Regions from separate parts of the Paenibacillus sp. PastF-3 genome, predicted to be linked through region 1. Evidence: predicted binding sites of a transcription regulator. Region 1 holds the regulator's gene; each other region holds the start of a gene.
What was found. Region 1 encodes LexA, which represses DNA repair genes until DNA is damaged. Its sites were predicted from a motif close to CGAACATATGTTCG; they were not measured.

Region 1 (6,049 bases):
TTAGATACCTTTGAAAGGGTTAGTGCGTTAACGACAATCTCTGAACCCAATACATTTTCGAAGGAGTATAGCTTTGCTATAGCCTTTTTTCTTGTTTTCGGATCGCTGGTGCCTATAGCTATTTTTTTATAAGATTCGTTAAGCGCGATCAAGTGAGATTGATTGGGGGGAATGAATGTTTTGGTGAATATGATGTTAAAAGAGGAGATTGCGTTTAAGAGCTTAGACAGTTCAGAAGAAGTAGATAGTTTTTTCAATTCTAGAATACCGGCACTTAGCATTAAGACTACCCCTAAAATGCCAAACATGTACATCAAAAAAATCAGCATCTAACCACACCTCCAATGATCTCAGTAGAGCAAGGTTTATTGCTTATTGAAAGATATGCTTGAATCCTCTCTACTAGTATCTGTTATAATCGAAAATCGTGGGAATTTAGGAAACGACTACTGATTAGAAAAGGAGAAAGCACCCAGAGTTCTGCCGATTTTGCAAGCTGAATGCAAAATTGGGGCAACTGCTGAGTGCTTTGTTGAGAGCTTTTTAAAATAAATATGTCAAAATCATAAGAAATTGAAGGCTGTGATTTGATCGGTATAAACAATTAGCTGTTTGTATTCGATCGGAGATTCATAGCTAGCATAGGGTCTAACAGAAACATCATTAAGGACTACAAAGTTATAACTGAAATTTTTATCGGGATGTTCCGCACCTAAATAAGATATGTATTCATCTACAATGACATCATCCATTAGAGATTTTAAGTCAAAAACATCCTCTTTATTGGAGGTGGAAGGGGAGATGGTCCCTTGAATACTGCCAAATGAGGTGAGTAGATTTACTTTTTTTCCACTAGCTTGATCGTTATTTAACAATAAGCCAGAGAGTTTAACAAGTGCATCGACTTTAAAATCGACGAGGGTTCTAATTTTTGAGTTGTTCAAAACGAAACACTTCCTTTCAATTTGAAATCCTGTTAACATTATTCGACATATAACCACATAATTCCTATTAGGTCATCAAAAATACATAAATACAAACACGCCCCCTCCGTTAAGCAAGGAGTGAGGCGTGTTTATCTATGGATAGATTTAATTTCTGATCGTTACTAGTGTTCCAATTGGAACAATCGCAGCTAGTGCTAACACATCCTCATTGTACATACGAATACAACCATGGGATACTTCGTGCCCTATGGATGAGGGATCATTATTTCCATGTATCCCATAGTGAGGCTTAGATAGTCCCATCCAAAAGACCCCAAATGGACCGCCTGGATCGGGTTGTTTATTAATGATTGTGAATTCACCGAGTGGTGATTGAGTTAACATTTTACCGATTCCGACTGGGAAGCCCCTGATCACAATGTCGTTATCAAGAAGATAAAGCATACGCTGCGTCAGATCAACTATAATCCGGTAATTTGGCATTGTGCACACTCCTTTCTAATTAAGATATGAGCAGGATGCCTAAACGGTTATTCTTAAAAATGGTCATTTTAGCCTACGGGAACATATGTTCCAGATGGGGTTAAGCTAAATGCATAGAAAAAAAGGCTGCTCCGCATTCGCGGAACAGCCTTTTTGGTAGGAGTGCATACTTAGTGGATATCTCGAAATAATCCGATAACTCTGCCGAGAATGGTCACGCGATTAAGGCGAAGAGGCTCGTACGCCGGATTCTCCGGCTGAAGACGTATATGATCACGTTCTTTATAAAAAGTCTTAACGGTTGCTTCATCTTCTTCGGTCATAGCTACAACGATATCTCCGTTATCAGCCGTTTGTTGTTGACGAACAATAACATAGTCACCATTCATAATCCCAGCTTCGACCATACTGTCACCTTGAACCGATAACATAAATACTTTGTTATCTCCAACATAGTGTGTTGGAAGGGGAAAGTAGTCTTCAATATTCTCAGTAGCAGTGATAGGAACCCCGGCGGTAACCTTACCTACGACAGGAATTCGAGCGACGGTTTGTGCGAAATGGTGCACATTCTCAGAATCCTCTTGGCCAAGCAATTCTATCGCACGAGGCTTCGTTGGATCTCGACGGATAAGTCCCTTCTTCTCTAGCCGATCCAAATGACCGTGAACTGTGGAGCTGGAAGCAAGACCAACAGCTTCTCCAATCTCCCGGACGGAAGGAGGATAACCCTTGCTGCGGACTTCGCTACGTATAAATTCCAGGATCGCCAGCTGGCGACTTGAAATCTTTGACATTGGAATCAACCCCATATAGTAATGTTTGGGAAAATTATAACATAGAACTACCGTTCGCACAAACATAAGTTCTAACTATTATAAATATTAATTCGATAGAGTTAATAAATGGTAGTCTTGTATTGATTACATTTCCTTCATCTAAATGGTAAGAGCAGGTTCTTAGATGAATAATATGGTAAATATTGACCTCTGAAAAAAAGAGAACAATTGTTCTAAAATAGTATTGAACAAAACACATGTTCGTGTTATTATGATTTTGGAAGTGAGAACAAGTGTTTGGAGGATGATATTCATGTTAAAATACAGTACATACCGTAGCATCTACGATAAAGCCCCAGTGGTTGAATCTTTAGGACATAATCCTATTACCCGTTATTCAGCTCAGATTAAAGAAATCACAGAGTTTTTGCTTGAAGGCTTGATGCGTTTGTTCCGTAGAGATTTTGTTATTAAGCTGACATTGATCATTGTGCTCGTACTATCAGGACTTACAGTAGTGGGTAATGTATTTGCAGGATCTACTACTTTAATGAAGGATGAGAAGCGCGTAGTGGTTGAACGTGGAGATACACTTTGGAGTATTGCTCTTGAGAATAAACCTTCTGATATGAAGACGGCTGTATATATAGAAGGAATTAAGAAATCCAATGGCATAAAAGGTAGTCAGATTAATGCTGGAGATATTCTCTCTTTACCTATTTATTAATATTCTAAGAACATATTAAGAGGACATGAAGAGCTTGCAGGGAGTAAACCTTGACAAGCTCTTTTTCTCATGGCAGAGTTAGAATTAATTTATAAGGGGAGGGAAAGTTTTGAATATTGATGAGTTGGTCGCGCGTATTAACGAATTGGCACGCAAACAGAAGAGCGTAGGCCTTAATCAAGAGGAAACGGCGGAACGCGCCAAGCTTCGGGAAATTTATTTGGGGAATATCCGCAATAACTTTCGAGCACAATTGAATACGATTGAATTGGTTGATAATGATGAGCATGAACAAGGTAACAAGGGGCTTAAGCATTAACACCCTGTTCCTTTTCATAGATATTTCTGGATGACTAGGGGGAACGCATATGGCCCGTTCTTGGGAAAGAATGGTTCAACGCAACACGCAGCAAATCAACAAGCAAAGAAAGAAACAGGGGAAGGAAACGATTTACGCATCTAAATCTAAATCTCCTGGGAAGAACACCGAAATCTTTAAAGGCCGTAACATTGCATTTCCAGTAGTGTTATTAGTGCTAGGTACTATGTTTTGGATGATTGGTTCAGTGGACCAAGCCAAAGGTAATGGTATGCTTATGAACTGGTTAGGAGTCGTTTTGTACTACTTACTAGCAGCACTTCTGTTCTTCCGACGTCCGTACTTGAAGGTAGAGAATGCTAGACTATCTACTATAAAATTCAATCGCGAACGCTATCTGCCAGCTTCTGATATTGAGAAAATCATCCTCTCGCGTGGAGCAGTTGTCATTAAGCATAAAGGCAAACGCACGAAATGGATTTTTACCAGACTTATGAATCGTTATGATACAACTGCGATGGGGACTAGACTGGAAGCATTCGCAAAAGCTCACCAAATTGAAGTAATTCACGAATAGAAATTAACCAGCCATGGGAGAGGGAGACCTGTAATGCCAATTTCCGCCGTACTATTTGACCTTGATGATACACTGCTCTGGGATGATCGGAGCGTCAATGAAGCATTTCGTTCTGCATGTGAAGCCGCTGGGGATACGATTGATCCACAAGAGCTGGAAATTGCGGTGCGTAAAGAAGCCATAGGACTTTATGAATCCTACGAAACGAACCCGTTTACAAAAATGATTGGGATTAATCCGTTTGAAGCACTTTGGGGGAACTTTACTGCAGGTGAACAGCCGGAATTTCGTCAATTGGAGCAGCTTGCACCGGGATATCGTAAAGAGGCATGGCGTCGTGGTCTTGCAGCACTTGGTGTAGAGGACGAAGCTCTTGCTGGGACATTAGCAGCCAAATTCGCAGCAGAGCGTAGAAATCGGCCTTACATTTATGATGAAACGATTCAGGTGCTTGAAGAGCTGCAGGGTAAAGTGAAGCTATTGCTTCTGACCAATGGTTGCCCTGCATTGCAACAAGAAAAACTGGATGGTGTACCCGAAATCGTTCCTTTCTTTGATCACATTGTGATTTCTGGAAGCTTCGGCAAAGGAAAGCCGGATAAGGAAATTTTTCTGCATGCCCTAGAGCTTTTGGATATTTCACCTGAGCAAGGCGTTATGGTCGGAGATAAGCTTACAACGGATATTCGTGGTGGGTTGGCAACAGGTTTGACTACGGTTTGGATTAATAGAAAAGGCAAACAGCCAGATCCGGAAATTCAGCCGGATTATGAAATCAAACATCTTGGAGAGCTTCTATCATTAGTCCAATCTTTATAAAATTGAGCTGAGGCTTTCATTCATTTAAGCTTTAAGAAGGCAGTGAGTTCCTAGTTACTAGGAGACTTGCTGTCTTTTTTATATCTAAATCATTTTTAGTACGATAGATGAGATTTACTAGTATATGATCTAGGTCACAAGAGTTTAGCTGAATTGATGCGAAATACTGAAAAACCAATAATAATGTGTATAATAGATGGAGAATGTATAACATGAATTGGTAGATTCTTAGTATTCAAATCGACTGGGAGGAATCTAAATGAAGATTTCAAGAACAATAGTTCCTTTATTATTAGGCGCAACACTTTTAGTATTGGGAGGATGTTCATCAGACCAATCTAAACATTCTGGCGTACATAATATGAACATGAACATGGACATGTCTATGGAGCCTATTAAGGTTGAGTTACATTGGAGTCCTGAAGAGGTTGTTGTAAATCAGAAGGTGACCTTTGAGGCGGTGGTGACGCAAGACAACAAGGCAGTGGATGATGCGAAAGAGGTTCTGTTCGAAATTGTGAGCAAAGATGATAGTGAACAGAAAATTGAATTTAAAGGGAAGCTAGTCGGTGATGGAATCTATCAAGCAGAAGGAACACTTGCGAAAGAAGGACAATATATTGTTACATCACACGTAACTGCAAGAACTCAGCATTCTATGCCTAATAAAGAACTCTCTGTGAAACCATAATTAAAAGAATAGCATTTCCTGTAATTACAGATAATGCAGAGTGGAAAGGAAGGCTTTTCGAAATTCCTTTATTCTGCTAAACTTACTCTAATGTTTTACTGGGGGGACTTTACGTTGGCTAAATATACACTTGAGGAAAGCTTACAACAAAGAATATTAATTCTAGATGGTGCCATGGGCACAATGATCCAACAGGTGCCTTTGACAGGTGAGGATTTTGGTGGGGAAGAATTGGACGGTTGTAATGAAATGCTAGTATTAACCCGTCCAGAAGTCATTCAGACGATTCATGAGCAGTATCTTGAAGCAGGTGCTGATCTCATTGAAACGAACACATTTGGTGCAACGTCTGTTGTACTTGCTGAATATGATATTCCACAGCGGGCTCGTGAAATTAATCTGGTTGCAGCAAAGCTAGCCCGCAATGCCGTTGATAAATATGATTCACCAGATCGTCCCCGCTATGTCGTAGGTGCGATGGGTCCTACAACAAAGACACTCTCTGTTACAGGGGGCGTCACTTTCCAAGAGCTCGTTGATAGCTACGAGGAACAGGCAGTGGCATTGATTGATGGTCTTGTAGATGCATTATTGCTTGAGACCTCTCAGGATACGCTGAACGTGAAAGCTGGAAGTATAGGTATTCGAAATGCATTTGAGAAGACGGGTATCAAATTGCCAGTGATGATCTCGGGAACAATAGAGCC
Region 2 (6,049 bases), on a different contig from region 1:
TCACGCTCGGCGTTGGCGTTACTTCCGGCGTTGGTGACGGCGTCACGCTCGGCGTTGGCGTTACTTCGGGCGTTGGTGACGGCGTCACGCTCGGCGTTGGCGTTACTTCCGGCGTTGGTGACGGTGTCACGCTCGGCGTTGGCGTTACTTCCGGCGTTGGTGACGGTGTCACGCTCGGTGTTGGTGTTACTTCCGGCGTTGGTGACGGCGTCACGCTCGGCGTTGGCGATGGTGTCACGCTCGGTGTTGGTGTGTGCGTTGGTTTTGGTGTGTGTGTTGGCTTTGGTGTCGGTGTTGGCTTTGGTGTCGGCGTTGGCTTTGGCGTCGGTGTTGGCTTTGGTGTGTGTGTTGGCTTTGGTGTCGGTGTTGGCTTTGGCGTCGGTGTTGGCTTTGGCGTCGGTGTTGGCTTTGGTGTCGGTGTCGGCGTCATGCAAGGCGTTGGCGTCGGTGCCACGGTCGGCGTTGGCGTTGGGGCCACGGTCGGCGTTGGTGTCGGTGCCACGGTCGGCGTTGGTGCTACGGTCGGTGTTGGTGTTGGTGCTACGGTCGGCGTTGGTGTCGGTGTCACGGTCGGCGTTGGTGTCGGTGCAACGGTCGGCGTTGGTGTCACTGTTGGTGTCGGCGTCACTGTTGGCGTCGGCGTAGGAGGCGACTCTACCCCTTCATATGGATACCAATGCATCTGCACACCACCAGCAAATCCTTTCGCAATCAATGTCCCATGCAGTTCTCCGGAATTATAAGTTACTTTTGCAAGCGGAGCTAGAATAGTTCCTTCTATTGTTAAACTTCCAATGTTTACAGTGCTAGCTTCATAAAAATTAAATAATACCTTGTTAGGGCTGCCTCCCCAAATTTGAAAGCTTGGAATTTCAACTGAACTTCCGCTAACGTTAACGATAACTGTGGCGTTATTTGCAATATTAAACTGTAAGCCATTAGCACCAACGAAATCAGCAGCACTTAAATTAAGAACGTTAAATGATTCCGGAGCATCAATTGTTATTTTCCCATATTCCTTTTTGAAAGTTCCGACTGTAGCAAGTGAAGAGAATTCATTAGAACGTCCAATAAGATATTGCTCTTCATAATCAAAATCAATAGGTGTCCCTTTTCTCGCTGGTTCTTTAAGATCTACACCGTTTCTGATAAAAACACCACCATGAACGGATGCTCCATGAACAGTCCCATTAGTAAAAGTGATGTCATTGCCAGCAATAAGGACATCTCCACCTGGATTATCCTTGGATACGCCGTAATTCTGCAAAGTAATATTACCTTTGGCCGCCAGGCGCCCGTGAACCTGATCATTAGATTGATTGAAGTCACCAAGGATAAAAGTATTAAAATTTCCTGCAATGCCTAACACAGGTGTAGGAATATACGGAAGCACAGGCCCTGCCGCACTGACCAAATAACCACCTCCAGAAAGCCCACTACCCACCATCAAAATCCCCGCTATTACTAATGAGAGCAACGGTTTCATTCTTCTTTTCAAAATGCGCACCTCCTAAAACTATGATTTATAATTAAACAGAATAATTACCAGAACTCTAAAGAACCTAACAACAAAAAGACCGCCAAAAAAGAAGTAGAATTCCCTTCTCATGGCAGTCGGACGGTCATAGTGTCTTTTAGACACTTTAGACTCCTGAACTTTGCGTCCCACCCTTTCAGGCGGTTTGCTATTATCATGATTATATATGTATAGCCTTTGCAAATTAGAACTAGTAGCTTAAGCATCCTATTAAATAATGGTCTATGACTTTTAATACTTTGGAACTAACAATAGTTTAGCGCTCCATCCCCACAATTGTCAATCAATTCCTTTTGATATTTACACGCGTAAGCAAGCACAAAAAAAGCGCCAAAAGGCGCTTCACACAAAGGTTTTCCTTCAATTTTAAAGTAACTTTATCCAACCTAATATCGATATCCATAATGGAATACTTAGAATCAAACCAAATACCATTCCACGGGCGAGACTTCCTTCCTCTTTCATCCTAATTCTCCCTTTATATAAGTCTGAAGCATTAATTTTTATTATTACAATTTTAATATATTTTATTCTTTCTAATTTAGTTGTGAATTTAATCACATTGGACTAGCTGTTTAGAAATACCATTGATTATTTTTGGAATATCGGGGTAGAATACGAATATACGTTCCCATTAGGGGTGATGAGATTCATGCATAGAGCTGAAAGCAGGGACAATATGCTGGTGAAATCTTATTTATTGCTTCCGATGATTTTATCAGCTTTCGAACGGGACTCCGCCATTCTATCTGCACATTTACGAACTCCCGCCCCCTATCTGGAGGTTCTTGAAACAGCCGCAGCAGTTGCTACAACAGATTTAAGAGATGTTCGTTCAGAGATGAGAAAACGGGGAATCAAGGTTTATGAGCAGAACAGACTTAATGCAGGGATCGAAGCCAAATTTATATGTCGTGGATACCATGAACGAATGCTGCTATTAAACGACATTGTCGCTGCCCAAGCTGCAATTCATATGCGCAGATATCTCGGTCTGGATATTTCATCTTTCAAGAGCTATGAAGAGCAGTATCAGATTAAGTAAAGCCGTGTAGAGGCTGTCCCCCTCCCCCCCCATTTCCATTAGCGAACAAAAAAATAGGCCTTACCATGGGAGTTGGCAAGACCTGAGAGATTTATACCACAAAACACTGGGGGGTGTTTGGTGTCTTCAATATAAACCTTGAACCTGAAAATAAGATGATGCTCACATGAAAATTACATTAAAAACATCAATTCGTCGCTTAGACTATCCGCTCGACACTTTTGATTTCCAACCAAAGTAGCCCGCTTCGCCGACAGAAAAACCGACCGATGGATAGTTAGCCACGAGTGCTTTGAACTAATTGTTTTAAAATGATATAGTGGGTTCGTTGCTCGCAGGATGACTTGATAGCCGGTTGTAAAACATAATAAAGTCGAGACCTGAGTACGGAGAAGCAATAGGCGTTTGCCTTTTCGTTATATTTTCTGAAGGAGGGTAATAGCCCATGAGTGATGAAATCTGTATACCACCTGGCATTCACCAGAAGGACACTAGCTTCGGCTACACCTTGTCTATCATTAGTGGTAAATATAAAATGACTATTCTCTACTATCTCTCTGAAAACAAGATCGTGCGATTCAATGAACTGCAACGGGGTATCGGTACAATACCTTTTAAGACGTTAAGTATTATGTTGAAAGAACTGGAAGCGGACTGTCTCGTCAGGCGCGAGGAATTCCCCCAGATTCCCCCTAAAGTTGAGTATTCCTTGACTGAGAAGGGCCGATCGCTTATTCCGGTGCTGGATATGATGTGCACTTGGGGAGAGAAAAATTCCGTTCCAGCCGCGCAAGAGATAACAGTACCGTTTACGATTTAGCCACGACTTATGACAAAAGCAGCATTTCCATTAATGAAAATGCTGCTTTTTGTTTCAATTCTAATTACATATTATCGATAAATTCAACATAGCCTTGCGAACTGATGTCCAATTTTTTAAAATAATCCGTACTTCCTACCGTCTCAGATTCCGTACCATAAATGGCATAGAAGGAACGATAATCAGCGTTGCAGTAAATAAAAGTCGTGTCAAAGGGAGATAAAATACAGTCCAGCCCGTAGCCGAGTTTACCATCTTCACTGAAGTCTTTTTCACTTCCTCCGGCAGTTACAGCTAATGCGATTTTACGATTTCTTAATTTATCACTCTTCGAGCCATATGCCCATCCGTAAGTTAAATACTTCGTCCAGCCACTTTTTAAGCAGAGGCGGACTACTAAACCAGTAGACAGGGAATTGTAAGACGAGCTTATCATGCGCTTCATTTAGTTGTTGTTCCTTTTCCACGTTGATTTTTTCATCGGGATAGGCTTTGTACAGCTCATGTACCGTATATTTGTCTGGATATTTATGGAGTTCTTCGATCCAGCGTTTATTAACAACGGATGTTTCGATGTTTGGGTGCGTAACGACAACAAGTGTTTTCAATGGTGTATCCTCCATGTTTGAATCAGATTTAGGACTTGAGTTATACCTCCCATCACGCCATCGCGTAAGTATGCACTTTTAGTTCACGTACTTACCTAAAGGTAAGCATTGCAACCTGTCTGCACGTATATTGACGTACAGTCTTCGGGGTGATTCTCATCTTCGGTGTACACCCAAATATCACACAAGAGAGACTGGGTCATTCCTCCATCAATGTTACACTGGATACTTATTCACATGTTCTCCCCAACTTACAAGAAGCAGCCCTTCGAGGGATCGGCGACTCCATTCTTGAAACGTGCAAAGAGGTCAGGATTACGACTGATCCCTCATTTTACTTGAGTAAAGGTTAGATGGATGTTAGAAGATAGGTGATTTCAAGACAAACGGCGCGGTTCGGGGATCCCCGAAAACCGCGCCGTTATTCCATTCTTAGATATGCTGGTGAAGGAAATTGAACCCCTGGGCTACACCAGATTAAGGCTGATATAACTCTGTGGAAGCACACCCTCAAGCTTCCAAGCAAAACATCCTTCTCATTTTATAGCAAGATAGTCTTAGAAATAATTACAAGGAGGATAAACAGTACCAAGATTGCACCGGTAGATGTAAAGGCTCCTCCGATACCGCCACCATATCCGACACCACCAAAGCCAGCAATATTTTCGCTCATTTTAAATTTTCTCCTTTGTATTTAAGTTCATCTTAGCTTATGAAATCCACACTATAGTGCTTGGGTAAATAGGTAATTAGATATCTATCCATTTAAAGCCCCTACCGTAGGCAAAGGTTAGAAGAATGTTAGAAAATAGATGATTTCAAGACAAATGGCACGGTCCCGAAATCCCGGAAGCCGTGCCATGCGCAATTCTTAGATATGCTGGTGAAGGGAATTGAACCCCCGGCCTACGCATTACGAGTGCGTTGCTCTACCCCTGAGCTACACCAGCTTAAAGCTGATTTTTCTGTCAAACAAAAAATATTATACAACTTTCACCTAGAAACGCAAGCCTATTTTCTCTATTTCCCTACTCTCCCGAACTGCTATTCCACCTGTAGTTTACGCTCCACAGATTCCAGCTTTCCACGGCTAGTGGAGGGTTTATCTCGGCGGTCGTCTATTTTAAGTGAGGTAGAGACACGCTCTGCACCTGCGGCAAAAGGAGACTCGTGCAGCGCCTCGACTGCAGCAAAAATACGCTGAAGAGGCCCTTCGATAATTGTACCCATGGATGTAAGCTCATAAGTAATCCCTTCTACCGTCTTCAGCACTCGCTGCATATCCGCAACATAGCTGCTAAGGCTCGTACTACCTGTTCCAATCGGAATAACGGTTACTTCAGCAATAGGCATGGGAATACCTCCTCGGAATTTTAAAGTATGTGTCTCCTTCTATTGTAACAACTCCACCGCTCTCCCACAAATGATCTCAGCTTTATTATGCCCCTTCTTCTTTCCCCAAAAAATTCTTCGAAATATGACTTTCGCCACGGGTATTTTTTCTTACGTGAATTCTAGGGTCGTCTGCACTACATTTATGGACTCTTTGTGGCATCTTTTCGGACAATTTATGAATCATTTTTCATATGCCTGTGGATCAATTGTGGATTACTTATGGACAGCCTGTGGATCATTTGTGGAGTACTTTTGAAGAACCCGCTCCCCGCGCGGGTTTTCTAAAAAACTGTTTACAAACACAACATCTTGGGTTATTTTTATCTAACGACAACAAAATATAGTGGAGACAGGCGCTTTGATCCTTAATCGGAATTAGAGCTTAATAGGGAAGTACGGTGAAAATCCGCTGCGGTCCCGCCACTGTAACCGGATGCCCTTTACAAGCTTTTAGAAGCTAAAGATGGGCAGATCTCCTGGCAGAAGCCACTGAGGGTAAGAACCCCTTGGGAAGGCGCTGAGAGGTCCTACGGAAGCCAGGAGACCTGCCTGTTTCGACGACACCAACTATGAGTGCCTGCGAGGAACAGGAGCGGTGTCCGCATGCGGTCATCTTCTTAGAGACCACTACAAATATCTGTGTG
Region 3 (6,049 bases), on a different contig from region 1:
GTACATTAACTGTATTTTCAGATGATGCCTCAGCGCCTCAGCTTCTTTTCCGAAAAATTCATGATGCTCAAACCGTCAAAGATGTTCTGCGCAAAGCTGTTCGTGACGAGAAGATCGCCAACAACATTAGCTACCGTGAACAAATCTGAGATTTTTTCACATTAAAAAAAGCCCCGGAATCCGGGGCTTTTTTGCTAATATTCGGATGCTCGAATCCGTTCGGATATCGCCTTAAGGAAGATAAAATGCTCCTGCTGGAATAACCCCTTTGGGTTGGCTAGGACTTTCCCACTGCAATACAATCCGCGCGTCTCCCACATTCTCATAGTACTCCACTTTTATTTCATGCAGCTTGCCTGCAATCAGATTCACACTGCCTTTTCGCTCTTGCCCACTCTGATTCACCCAACTGTCAATGATCAGCCCACCATCAATCCACACCCGCACCCCGTCATCAGAGGAGGTGTAAAGGGTATAGGTTTCACTATAGGCTGCAGTAAGCTTACCACTCCACCGTATTGAAAAAGCGTCGATGCGAATGGCTGGATCAGGCGAACCCTGTTTCCACGAAAATTGGATGTTAGCATCCGTTCGCGTCAGCGCAGGAGCGCCGCTAAGGGTCATATTATTGTAATATTGTCCCCATAGTCCACTCTGCAGCACACTATCTCCCATAGCTTCCACAATTGCCGCCTCAGCAGCATACTCTTCCCGTGTGAATACAAAGCTGTCGTTCATAAAGGCTCTAATTACCGCATCGGTATTCTTCTCATAAAGAAGCTTGCCCCAGGTCATCTGATAAGACCATTTGGGCTGTGATTTAGATAGTAGTGCAGGGGACGGTAGCTCTCCATTTTCTCCAATCGCGATCACTTTTCCACGACCCAGATCCCATAGACTATCATAGTGACTTCCCTTAAAATCCCCATCATAGATATCTAGTGCCAGCACATCTACTTTATCACCGCTTGGGTAGTATTCGGCAGGGTCATCACTCCACTGATTTTTGGCATTTGGGCTCCAGACCCACAATAAATTATGCAGCTTATGATAGCTGGTGAAACGGTCAAACATAAGGTTCCACAGTCCCACGTAGTTGCTCTTCTTCCCCCACCAGAACCATCCGCCATTCATTTCATGATACGGCCGCCAGAGCACAGGAACACCTGCATCATTTAGTTTTTTTAAAGAAAGAGCTATCTTATCCAGATCAGCGATCAGTGCATTATACTGAGTGGTACCCGGGGTTATATATTTGTCAAAATCAGCGTTGCTTATGCTCGTAGAAACATTAGTCCAAGCAGGAGCTGTCCCTGGCAACTGAGCGTGATAGCTTATCGTTACGATTCCACCGGAATTATACCAGCGAATAGCACTGCTAACGACCCAATCCCGCTGATTGTCTATTAGTGCTGCCGTCTGATTATTGATTGCGCCCAGCTCATAGCCGTGAAGGGCCGCATATTGCCCGCTAGTATTTTTCAGTTCCCCATTGAACTCATCCGCGCTTTCCAAATAATCATGTTGTCCACTAATCCATCCTTTTCCTTGCAGAAAATAAAGGGTATTCAACAATTTCTGTGCAGAAGGTACCGTTTCCGAATCCGCCGGAGCCATTTGCAATTTACGATACGCCATTTGCCACTGAACATCGCTCACAAACCTCGATGCCGAATCAACCATATTTCGAAGATTGCGCTGTTCCATCCACTCTCACATCCTTTTAACTTTTTTAAGTTATAGTATGGGGATACTAGTGACATGAACTCAGCGAATGGACATGAAGTTGTAAATTAATTTAGGACAGTGTAAGGAACTGCAGAATAAATTCACGGCTCCATAAAAAAAGGAGCCTAACGGCTCCCGAGCAAACTCTCCAATTTACCTCGTATATCTCAGCGGTAGTAATTCAGAAATATCATATTTAGCTAACCGGCCGTCCTCGGATACAATAACTTTGCAGTCCTTCCCGTAATCAGCAATTAACTCACGGCACATCCCGCAGGGAGAAACTACTTTAATTTCTCTTTCCTCGCTGTCCGGATCAGAATGCCTTACCGCAACAATCGCATCAAATTCCTTGTAGCCTTCGGATATCGCTTTTCCAATCACCATCGCTTCTGCACAGACTGTAATTCGTCCCATGCTAGCTTCTACATGTACCGCTGTAAAGATTTCCCCCGTCTTAGTACGGAGCGCCGCCCCTACATGGTGCCTTTCCCATTCATAGCGTCTAGTTATAATATCTTCAGCAGAGGCTATAAGCGTCTGATCTTCAATCGTAATCAAATACTCCATATCCAATACCGTCCTCCTCTTATTTTTCCTAAGTATATTAAATCGCACTGCATTATGATATAAGATATACTATTTTAAGTTCCAAAAAAGGAGGAGCAGATTTGAAAATACAGAAACTACTCACCAGTCTCATCATTGTTGTGTTACTTGCTTTGGGCGGTTATTGGTATGAACAAAACGGAGATCCGGCAGCCCCCTCGTCCACATCCGATTCAGAAGTTGTTCAGCTGATCTTCCCATCAGATCGTTATCCTGAAACCGCTAAGCACATTCAGGACGCGATTGCCAAAGGGGAGTCCGCGACGTGCACGATTAACCGTGAGCAGGCTGAAGACAACCGCAAAGAATCCTTAAAAGGGATCCCCACCAAAAAAGGCTACGACCGCGATGAATGGCCCATGGCCATGTGTAATGAAGGCGGAAAAGGGGCCGATATTGAATACATAACCCCAAAAGATAACCGCGGCGCAGGTAGCTGGGTTGGCAATCAGTTAGAAGATTATGCGGATGGAACCCGCGTAGAATTTATGTTTAAATAATGAGCTAACGAGAACAGCGCTTCAAAAAAAGTAGCCCCATCCGGTATACCGGATGGGGCTACAATGTGCATCAGCTAGCTTAGAATAAGCAAGCTTTAGTGATGATAACCAGCAAGATGAAGAGTACCAGAATAGCTCCTGTTGAAGTCCAAGGGCTACACACCGGACCTACTGCTGCTGGGCTTACTACCGGACCTACGTTACATCCACAACCATGTTCAAATCCCATTTTCAATTCCTCCTAATGATTAATGACTACAGCACAAGATATGTAAAAAGGAGATAAGCCGTTTGGGCGAATTGGCAAACAAATGCTATTCACCTAATGAATTAGGTAGGTGCAGTCGATAAACAGGATATACACAAAGGAGGTGCAATATGGATATAGCCGCGTTATCAGTAGCAATGAGCCAGGCATCCTTAGCTCAAAATGTAGGAATACAAGTCATGAATATTGCCAAAAATCAGGCTGAAACCCAGAGTCAGACGATGGTGGAAATGCTGGGCAAAAGCGTTGCTCCGAATTTAGGAAAAACACTTGATATTAGTGTTTAATTGCATTATGCTAAGGACACACAAGAACATTCGTTCTTATGTGTCCTTATATTTTTACCCTACATAGCCCCTTGGGCTTTTCTTTTGTCTTATTATACGAACATACGATCCTATAATCGATTCTGAATGAGGTGAACGATGTGAATAACATGAAATCCTATTATCAAATGACTGCGCTGGAGAAGTGGACGGAAGATTTATACAAGCGTCTGAACCTTACTCAGCCTTCGCAAATTTCGATTGCTTATATTGCAGAACGGCTTAATATTTGGGTTCATTATTTGGATGTAAGAAGCAAGAGCATCGAAGCATCAGCGGGGATGTACACCATGTTTATTGACAACCGGCTTCCAGCCAGTCTGCAGCGGCTAGAGTTTCTCCATGAGCTCTGTCACCTGCTCCGCCATGGTACGGATCAAATATTGATGCCAGAACATTTCACGCGGGCACAGGAGGATGAATCTGAGCGATTTATTCTTTATGCAGCTATGCCCTACTCCATGATCTCCCGCATGACGTTGCCTGAGCAACGGGAAGATGCAATCAGCTATCTTGCAGCAGAATTTCAAGTACCAAACGAGCTGGCTTTACAGCGGATTGATCAAATTCAAAGACGTGTTTTTCAGGGGCAATTATTGGCCGTGATGGGAAGAAACGAAGAACGATTAACACATATTCAATAATGACTGCGGAGATAATAAGGGAGTCGCAATGAAGGACCATTATTATGGTGGAATTTCTCGCAAGGGGGATCGATATGGAAGCCATTAAAGTAATTGAATTATTGATGACTCATCCAGATTATAACGTAGATGCAGTGCACCCCGAAATTCCGGATTTTGTTGGGATCGAGTCGATTGAAGTGGATCATGAAACGGGAACCTTCTCCATTTTATTGCAAGAACCCAAAGACGACTGAAGCTGATTTGTGTAAGTTCATAATAAAAAGGCAGCAAGTATAGTATACCCAGGCAATTCTTTACCTACGCGGGTTTAACTATCGGCGGGAAATTTGCTGCCTTATTTGTAATAAAACTCTGTTAGGCGGATACAAACTGAATCACACCAATAAGAGTTAGAATGAGGAACATACCCACAACTCCCCAAATAATAAACCATAAAATTCTGAGACCTGGTAGCTTGGGACTAGCATGATTCTCCAATACCTTAATTCGCCGCTCCAGCTCTTGTATTTTTTCTTCTTGTTGCATCATTTTCTTCCTCCCTTCTAATGTGTAAATTACAAGATACAATAGATATGACATACCAGTCACAATACATTATCTTATAATATATACATTTTAGCTAAATGGAGGGAATTAATGAAGAAAAGAACAAAAATAATTCTTATTACCTTCGTTATTGTATATGGAGTCGCTTCTTTAGCGCTTCAGGCCTTCCGAAATCATATGGACAATGAAGTGATTCATTATTTGGTAGCCACGAGAGATTATAAGAATGAAGATCTTTATAAAGTACATACCCAGATTAGTAAGGCTCCCGTCGTAAGTACAACGGTGATTTTTGCAGATGAACCTAACGCAAGATACTTTTATCGAAAAGAGAAGGATCGGATTTATCAATATAGCATGGCTCTTGTAAAAGGGTTTGATCCAAAATATACATATAAACATAGTGAGGAGACCCTCCCCTAAAGGGGAACTTCTATTATAAAGGTGCGATAGCCCCAGCAGTCATGATATGGCTGCTGGGGCTATCGCGCCTTTTTTTTGATTCTAACCCTTGATCTAGACGCTAACAAATTCTCTCAGGAACATAATGTGACCAAATGCCGTCCTAAATGGTGTTAAAGGTAAAGGGGGCATAGAATCATGCAACGATCCATGACCCGGCCGGGAAATCATGTGATAAAGAGTTACGAAATCTACGCAGATATGCTGTTCCGGATTGCTTTGGTCCATTTAGGCAGCCGCCAAGATGCCGAAGAAGCCACTCAGGATACCTTCATCAAACTGATAGAAAAAGCACCAAAGTTCAAAGACGCTGAACATCAGAAAGCATGGCTGATCCGGGTAATCACCAATCATTGTAAAACATTACTAGGCAGAGGCTGGCGCAAGCGCGAGGTCAAACTGGAAAATGCTGAGCCGATTTCGTTAGACACCCCCGAGGATTTGTCTCTGCTGCAGTTAGTTATGGCGATGCCTATGAAGTATAAAACCGTAATCCATCTTTATTATTACGAGGACTATCCCATCCAGGAAATCAGCAAAATTCTGCAGATTAGTCAGTCTGCCGTGAAGATGAGACTTCAGCGGGGACGGCAACTGTTAAAACTGGAGCTGGAAGGAGTGGAATCACAATGAAAGAAGATCAGTTTCGAACATTATACAAGAAAGCGGTGGATTCTATGAAACCAGGTGAAGAGATGAAAAAAGAATTGATCGACAAACTGGAGCAACAGCAGGAGCGGAAGCGTCCGCGCAAGACGGTTTATATCGCGGCAAGTATCATCCTCGCCGCCGGGATCGGCTTAGCTGCATCTAATATATGGCAGAAGTTAAATAACCAGAGTACTCAGGGGCAAATCGCTCAGGTAACTCCAGGTCCAAAGCAACCAGACAATTCTGGCACAAATGCGTCCGGAGGCATTGTCATTCCCAAGCTGGAACTTCCGGATACCAAATCTGGCGTTA
Region 4 (6,049 bases), on a different contig from region 1:
GAGCCGTAGACCAGAAACAGAACGGAATGCAAAATGGCTGCCAACAGTGTTAATGTGGACATTTCCAATATTGATTATTGTTGTGATTTACATTTATGCTTCTAGCTTGAACAAACCGGACCCTGCTCAGATTGATCAGACAAATCTGACGAACGAACAGCAGGATCCTACGACAGCCCAAACATCTCCACCGGCTTCAGGAGGAGGCGTTGTGGCGCCAACTTCTTCGGCAGGAACAGAAGCAACAACGGAACCTACAGCAGAGCCTACGCCAGTACCAACACCTACACCTTCCCCGCAATCCATTACAGTTACACCGGATGGGAAAGCAGGGAAAACAACAAAATTCAAGGTTTCAGCTCCGGCTGGAAGTGAAGTGAAGGTTGAAATTTCTGCTACTGGAGTAAGCTGGCTTGAGGTGTATAAAGGTGAGAACTCTAAAGGTGAAAAACTTTCATTTGGAAACACAGCGGCTGGAAATCGTATGAGCTTTGTGCTTGGAAGTGAAGGAATGTATATTAAATCTGGTTATTCACCAGCTACTGAGATTACTGTCAATGGACAAGTAATTACAGATGAAAAGACATCATCTCGTCTGCTACTTAATCTGGATGATGGTACTGGAAGTGAAACGACCCAGAATGAAGGTACCACCGATACTACCGACCAGACTAATGAAACAGGCCAATAAGAAAAATGATGCATAGACTTTGGCTTTGCGGGGAACATAAGAGTGTTTCCAGTTTCTTAGCCAAAGTGGGGTGTGCGTTCATGATTGTTAGCTGGATTGTAGCTGGACTTGGGGTTATTGTCAGTCTTATCGGATACTATATGACACCAAGTGCTTGGGGTTATGGAATTCTCGGGTTCGGTCTTGCACATATTGTGCTTGGAATTCTGGATATGTTTCGGAGCCCGCTTCGAAGCAGATAGAGAATTTAGAATGTGCGTCTCCAAGGGATATCTTCCATTGGAGACCTATTTCTACCTGAAACACAACTCATTTCGAAGGAAAAGCTCCACTATGTGGGGCTGTTTTCTGTGTCGGGTGAGGTACATATTATCCAATATTAGACTTAAGGGTATCATTCTTTTATAATAGTAGCAGACTAAAAAGTACAAAGGACGTGTAGTTATGAGTTCAGAAAGTTCATTTGATATCGTATCTAAAATGGATATGCAGGAATTAACCAATGCGATCCACCAAACAGAGAAAGAAATTGACAACCGCTTTGACTTTAAGAATAGCAAGAGTAGTCTGAAGCTGGAGAAAGACGCACTTATTATCGCCTCTGAGGACGAATATAAGTTAAACGCTGTTATTGATATTTTACAATCGAAGATGGTGAAGAGAGGCATCACGCTGAAGAACTTGGATTTCGGCAAAGTAGAGCCTGCTTCCCTGGGAAGTGTTCGTCAGCGCTTAGGTCTTAAGCAAGGGATTGATCAGGAGAACGCGAAAAAGATTAATATCCTGATTCGTGACTCGAAATTGAAGGTGAAGAGCCAGATCCAAGGAGATCAGATCCGTGTAACCGGTAAGAACCGTGATGATTTGCAGCAAATTATCCAGATCTTACGTAAAGCCGATTTGCCACTAGATTTGCAATTCATGAACATGAAATAGAAATTGGTACCCCGCAGTGCACTTCAGCACCATATGCGGGGTGCTTTGTATTTTTTTTGACACCTATTTATAGCTATAATATACTTGCTTAAGTAGAAAAAGATGAGCCTGATCCAGGCAATTTGTATGAACGATTTAGGGGAGGAACTTCAGTGAATTTACCCAACCGCATCACGCTATCACGTATTTGCCTAATCCCGATTATGATGTTTTTTTTGCTGGTGGATTTCAGCTTTTATCCAGAACCGATACATTGGGGCTCTTTTCAGCTATCTGTTAATCATTTGGTAGCAGCTGTAATCTTTTTGCTTGCTGCGAGTACAGATGGAATAGACGGCTACATAGCTAGGAAATATAATATGGTCACCAATCTCGGTAAGCTCCTTGATCCGTTAGCGGACAAGCTGTTAGTTTCCGCAGTTCTGATTTCACTTGTGGAATTGGGCAGATGTGATTCATGGATCGCAATTGTTATCATTAGTCGTGAGTTCGCAGTAACCGGGCTTCGCCAGATAGCATTGTTAGAAGGAAAAGTGGTTGCCGCCAGCAAATGGGGGAAGATAAAGACGGTTGTACAAATTGTAGCGATCTCACTGCTGTTGTTGAATAATTTCCCATTTCAATTCGTCAGCATTCCTGTAGACGATATTGCCATCTGGGCTGCAGCCTTGATCACTATCTACTCTGGAATTGATTATTTTGTGAAGAATAAGGAGCTATTACAGCTGCATAATGCTTAAGCATTATAGGTAGCTACATATAGGAGAGGTAATAGGTAAAGCACCTATTACCTTTTTTAAACCCTAAAAGCAGTGTATCTACATTATAACGAGGAGGCGAAAGCCAAGTATGAAAGCGGAGATTATTGCAGTAGGCACAGAGCTTTTGCTCGGTCAAATCGTAAATAGTAATGCCCAGTTTTTGTCTATTGAGCTAGCTGCTATTGGGATTGATGTATATTTTCAAACCGTAGTTGGGGATAACAGCAGCCGTCTGCAACAAGCCATTGAGATCGCTCAAAGCAGAGCGGATGTTATCATATTTACCGGTGGTATCGGTCCTACAGAAGATGATCTAACGAAGGACGCGCTGGCTGCTTCCTTAGGCCGCACACTTCATATAGATCGCTTGGCAATGGATCATGTACAACGTTTCTTTGATGATCGCAAGATCGTAATGACGGAGAATAATCGTAAACAGGCACTTATAATTGAAGGCACCACACCTTTGCCAAATGAGATTGGTCTTGCTGTTGGCATTGCTTTTGAGCATGAAAAGAAATATTATATTGTGCTTCCGGGTCCGCCTCGAGAGATGAAGCCGATGTTCGTAGATAAAGCTGTACCGTGGCTCCAGCAGCACGCTCTGACGACAGAAATGCCACTTTATTCTAAAATGCTTAAATTTGCCGGTATCGGAGAATCACTGCTTGAGGATAAGCTAATTGATCTTATTCACAGCCAGACAGACCCAACCATAGCTCCTTACGCTAAAGAGGGAGAGGTAACCGTTCGTATTTCGACAAAGGCGCCTTCCGAGCATGAAGCATACAAGAAGCTGGAGATTCTGGAGAAACAGATCAAAGAGATTTTGCCAGAACATTTATATGCAAATATTGATGTGCCGCTGGAGCAATTGATTGTGGATTGGATGGCGGATGCAGGTCTGACTTTAAGTGCGGCAGAGAGTTGCACTGGAGGCTTGCTGATGGAGAGTATAACTAACATTCCCGGCAGTGCTTCGATGTTTGCGGGAGGAATCGTCTGTTATTCCAACGACCTGAAGAAAAAACTTCTAAATGTGCCAAGTGCATATTTGGAGGGGCCAGATGCTCCAGGGGCAGTTAGTCGTGAAGTTGCCGAGGTGTTAGCTGATCAGGTGAGAATGATCGCGGATAGTGATTTCGGTTTATCTGTAACGGGTGTAGCAGGACCAGGCTATTCTGAACGTAAGCCAGTTGGACTTGTATTTATTGGTTTAGCTGAACGCGGGCGTAAGACAGAAGTGTATGAGCTTAATCTTAAAGGTACACGTGAAAATATACGACTGCGTACTGTTAAAGCTCTGTTGTATCGTCTATGGCGCAGACTTGAGGAACGGAAGGTGGAGACACCGCTAGAAGGCTCAGACTTGTAATGGGAGATTAGCCCAGTTATAATTGAGACATACGGAAGAACCGTGGCACTGAGATTTCTTTGCTGCGGTTTTTTGTATATCTGCGGAGATTTTGATCGCTGTTTTGGTTTTGATCATAAGTCGTTGATGTCCGGTGAAGTAGAGAAATCAGTTAACTTCTATGTCCGGAGGGAGGCTTACAATAAAAGGGATAATTAACGCTTGAGACAAAAAAAACGAATGTATGTTCGAAAAAAAGCTTGGCAAGACCTCAAAAACACGTTATTATATTATTATAAACAGTGAAGGAAGTGGTCTGATTGTCAGATCGTCGTGCAGCGCTTGATATGGCGCTTCGTCAAATAGAAAAACAATTTGGTAAAGGTTCGATCATGAAACTGGGAGAATCCACTCATATGCAAGTGGAAGTTGTACCTAGCGGATCTTTGGCACTTGATATTGCGTTAGGTATAGGCGGACTTCCAAAGGGACGTATCATTGAAATATACGGACCTGAATCCTCCGGTAAAACAACTGTTGCTCTTCATGCTATTGCAGAAGTGCAAAAACAAGGAGGACAAGCTGCATTTATCGATGCTGAGCATGCGCTCGATCCGAAGTATGCACGTAACTTGGGCGTAAACATTGATGAATTGTTGTTATCTCAGCCAGATACGGGTGAACAGGCACTTGAGATTGCTGAAGCACTTGTACGAAGTGGTGCAGTAGACATTATTGTCGTTGACTCCGTAGCTGCATTGGTTCCTAAAGCGGAAATCGAAGGTGATATGGGTGACTCTCACGTCGGTCTACAGGCTCGTTTGATGTCTCAAGCGCTTCGGAAGCTATCTGGTGCCATTAGTAAATCGAATACAATTGCTATCTTTATTAACCAGCTTCGTGAGAAAATTGGTGTTATGTTCGGTAATCCTGAGACAACCCCGGGTGGTCGGGCGTTGAAATTCTACTCTTCCGTACGGTTGGATGTTCGTCGCGTCGAAAGTATTAAGATGGGTAACGACGTTGTAGGTAACCGCACCAAGATCAAGATTGTGAAGAATAAGGTAGCACCTCCATTTAAACAAGCTGATGTTGATATCATGTATGGTGAAGGGATTTCCAGAGAAGGAAGTCTTGTAGACATCGGTACTGAAATGGACATCGTGAATAAGAGTGGTGCATGGTATTCCTATGAGGGTGAGCGTCTCGGCCAAGGACGTGAGAATGCCAAACAGTTCTTGAAAGAACATCAAGATATTGCACTCATCATTGAGAATAAGATCCGTGAAGCAAGTAATCTGTCCACTATTGTTGCTGCACCAAATGAAGCGGAAATCATTGCAGAGCAAGAGGAAGAAGAGAAGCTACTTCTCGAAATCGAACAATAGAATTTATTAAGGAATAGGACGCCCTGTGATTCATTGTTGCAGGGTGTCTTTTCTTAACAGTATAAAAAATATATATTTGGGGTCCCCCAAAGTACCTGAGTATGCATCGAATTTAAGCGACACTTTGTGGGGATATTTTATTGCTATGAGGTGACAAGTAACTATGGTAATACAGCTGGATATGGATTTTGAATCGGATGAGCAGGACGTACAGGTCCTATCTGATTTTCCTGATGGAGAACTTTTAGAAATTACTAAGGTAGAACGTCAGAAGAAATCGGACCACCGCTATATCATACATTTCGGAGCCTATAACATGACTGTACACGAAGACGTCATGATTAAATATCGGATGATTACTGGAAATTCTTTTATGAAAGCCGATTTGGAGGAAATTGTTGTTGCTGATGAGCGACAGCGAGCTTATGTAGAAGGACTTCGTTATCTAGAACGGAAGCCACGAACCGCTATGGAAATGACTCGCCGTTTACGGCAGAAGGAAATAGGGGAGACTATTATTGCGGAAGTGGTGCAACGGCTGCAGCAAGAAAGATTTCTTGATGACCCCTTGTATGCAAAGCAATGGGCGGAGCAACGCATTACGAACCAGCGAAAGGGGAAAATGTGGATTCGCCAAGAGCTACGTGAGAAAGGAATCGACAAAACCTTGATTTCGGAAGCACTAGAGAATGTCAGTCCTGAACAAGAACTAGAGAGTGCACTTCAGATTGGCCGTAAGAAATGGAATCTTATTCGTGGTGAAGCCACAGATAAGCGCAGAAAGACTGGAGCCTTCTTAATGCGGCGTGGATTCTCGGGTGATATGGTGCGACAAGTGATTAATACTTTACTTGAAGAAGACAATTATGAGGGTGAAGATGAGGAATTTTACTAGACTCACTGATTCTCTTGACATTAA

Region 2: M2444_RS13395 (YhjD family protein) is a predicted target of LexA. The motif match lies at 2,156-2,169, and genes of this name have one in related genera.
Region 3: M2444_RS08740 (ImmA/IrrE family metallo-endopeptidase) is a predicted target of LexA. The motif match lies at 3,490-3,503, and genes of this name have one in related genera.
Region 4: recA (recombinase RecA) is a predicted target of LexA. The motif match lies at 3,980-3,993, and genes of this name have one in related genera.

Annotation. Positions count from the first base shown of each region.
Region 1 is NZ_JARXWM010000008.1:84,927-90,975, reverse strand. Features, by position in the region: gene M2444_RS17285 (hypothetical protein) at 1-329, opposite strand, end outside; gene M2444_RS17280 (hypothetical protein) at 564-944, opposite strand; gene M2444_RS17275 (L,D-transpeptidase) at 1,092-1,430, opposite strand; gene lexA (transcriptional repressor LexA) at 1,601-2,227, opposite strand; gene M2444_RS17265 (LysM peptidoglycan-binding domain-containing protein) at 2,523-2,936, shown strand; gene M2444_RS17260 (DUF896 domain-containing protein) at 3,046-3,255, shown strand; gene M2444_RS17255 (hypothetical protein) at 3,305-3,832, shown strand; gene M2444_RS17250 (HAD family hydrolase) at 3,866-4,651, shown strand; gene M2444_RS17245 (FixH family protein) at 4,911-5,342, shown strand; gene metH (methionine synthase) at 5,517-6,049, shown strand, end outside.
Region 2 is NZ_JARXWM010000005.1:383,192-389,240, reverse strand. Features, by position in the region: gene M2444_RS13400 (choice-of-anchor A family protein) at 1-1,498, opposite strand, end outside; cyclic di-GMP riboswitch class I at 1,607-1,697, opposite strand; gene M2444_RS13395 (YhjD family protein) at 2,190-2,582, shown strand; gene M2444_RS13390 (winged helix-turn-helix transcriptional regulator) at 3,028-3,402, shown strand; partial or broken gene M2444_RS13385 (NAD(P)H-dependent oxidoreductase) at 3,467-4,010, opposite strand; gene M2444_RS13380 (YjcZ family sporulation protein) at 4,552-4,683, opposite strand; tRNA gene M2444_RS13375 (tRNA-Thr) at 4,889-4,960, opposite strand; gene M2444_RS13370 (MTH1187 family thiamine-binding protein) at 5,055-5,363, opposite strand; cobalamin riboswitch at 5,740-5,972, shown strand.
Region 3 is NZ_JARXWM010000003.1:354,246-360,294, forward strand. Features, by position in the region: gene M2444_RS08710 (PH domain-containing protein) at 1-149, shown strand, start outside; gene M2444_RS08715 (glycosyl hydrolase) at 232-1,707, opposite strand; gene M2444_RS08720 (cytidine deaminase) at 1,882-2,298, opposite strand; gene M2444_RS08725 (NucA/NucB deoxyribonuclease domain-containing protein) at 2,406-2,837, shown strand; gene M2444_RS08730 (hypothetical protein) at 2,917-3,066, opposite strand; gene M2444_RS08735 (YjfB family protein) at 3,216-3,392, shown strand; gene M2444_RS08740 (ImmA/IrrE family metallo-endopeptidase) at 3,542-4,075, shown strand; gene M2444_RS08745 (hypothetical protein) at 4,150-4,311, shown strand; gene M2444_RS08750 (hypothetical protein) at 4,433-4,606, opposite strand; gene M2444_RS08755 (DUF3139 domain-containing protein) at 4,715-5,047, shown strand; gene M2444_RS08760 (RNA polymerase sigma factor) at 5,225-5,719, shown strand; gene M2444_RS08765 (hypothetical protein) at 5,716-6,049, shown strand, end outside.
Region 4 is NZ_JARXWM010000002.1:90,943-96,991, reverse strand. Features, by position in the region: gene M2444_RS04365 (helix-turn-helix domain-containing protein) at 1-691, shown strand, start outside; gene M2444_RS04360 (hypothetical protein) at 772-933, shown strand; gene M2444_RS04355 (YajQ family cyclic di-GMP-binding protein) at 1,136-1,627, shown strand; gene pgsA (CDP-diacylglycerol--glycerol-3-phosphate 3-phosphatidyltransferase) at 1,780-2,367, shown strand; gene M2444_RS04345 (competence/damage-inducible protein A) at 2,477-3,763, shown strand; gene recA (recombinase RecA) at 4,063-5,130, shown strand; gene M2444_RS04335 (regulatory protein RecX) at 5,294-6,025, shown strand.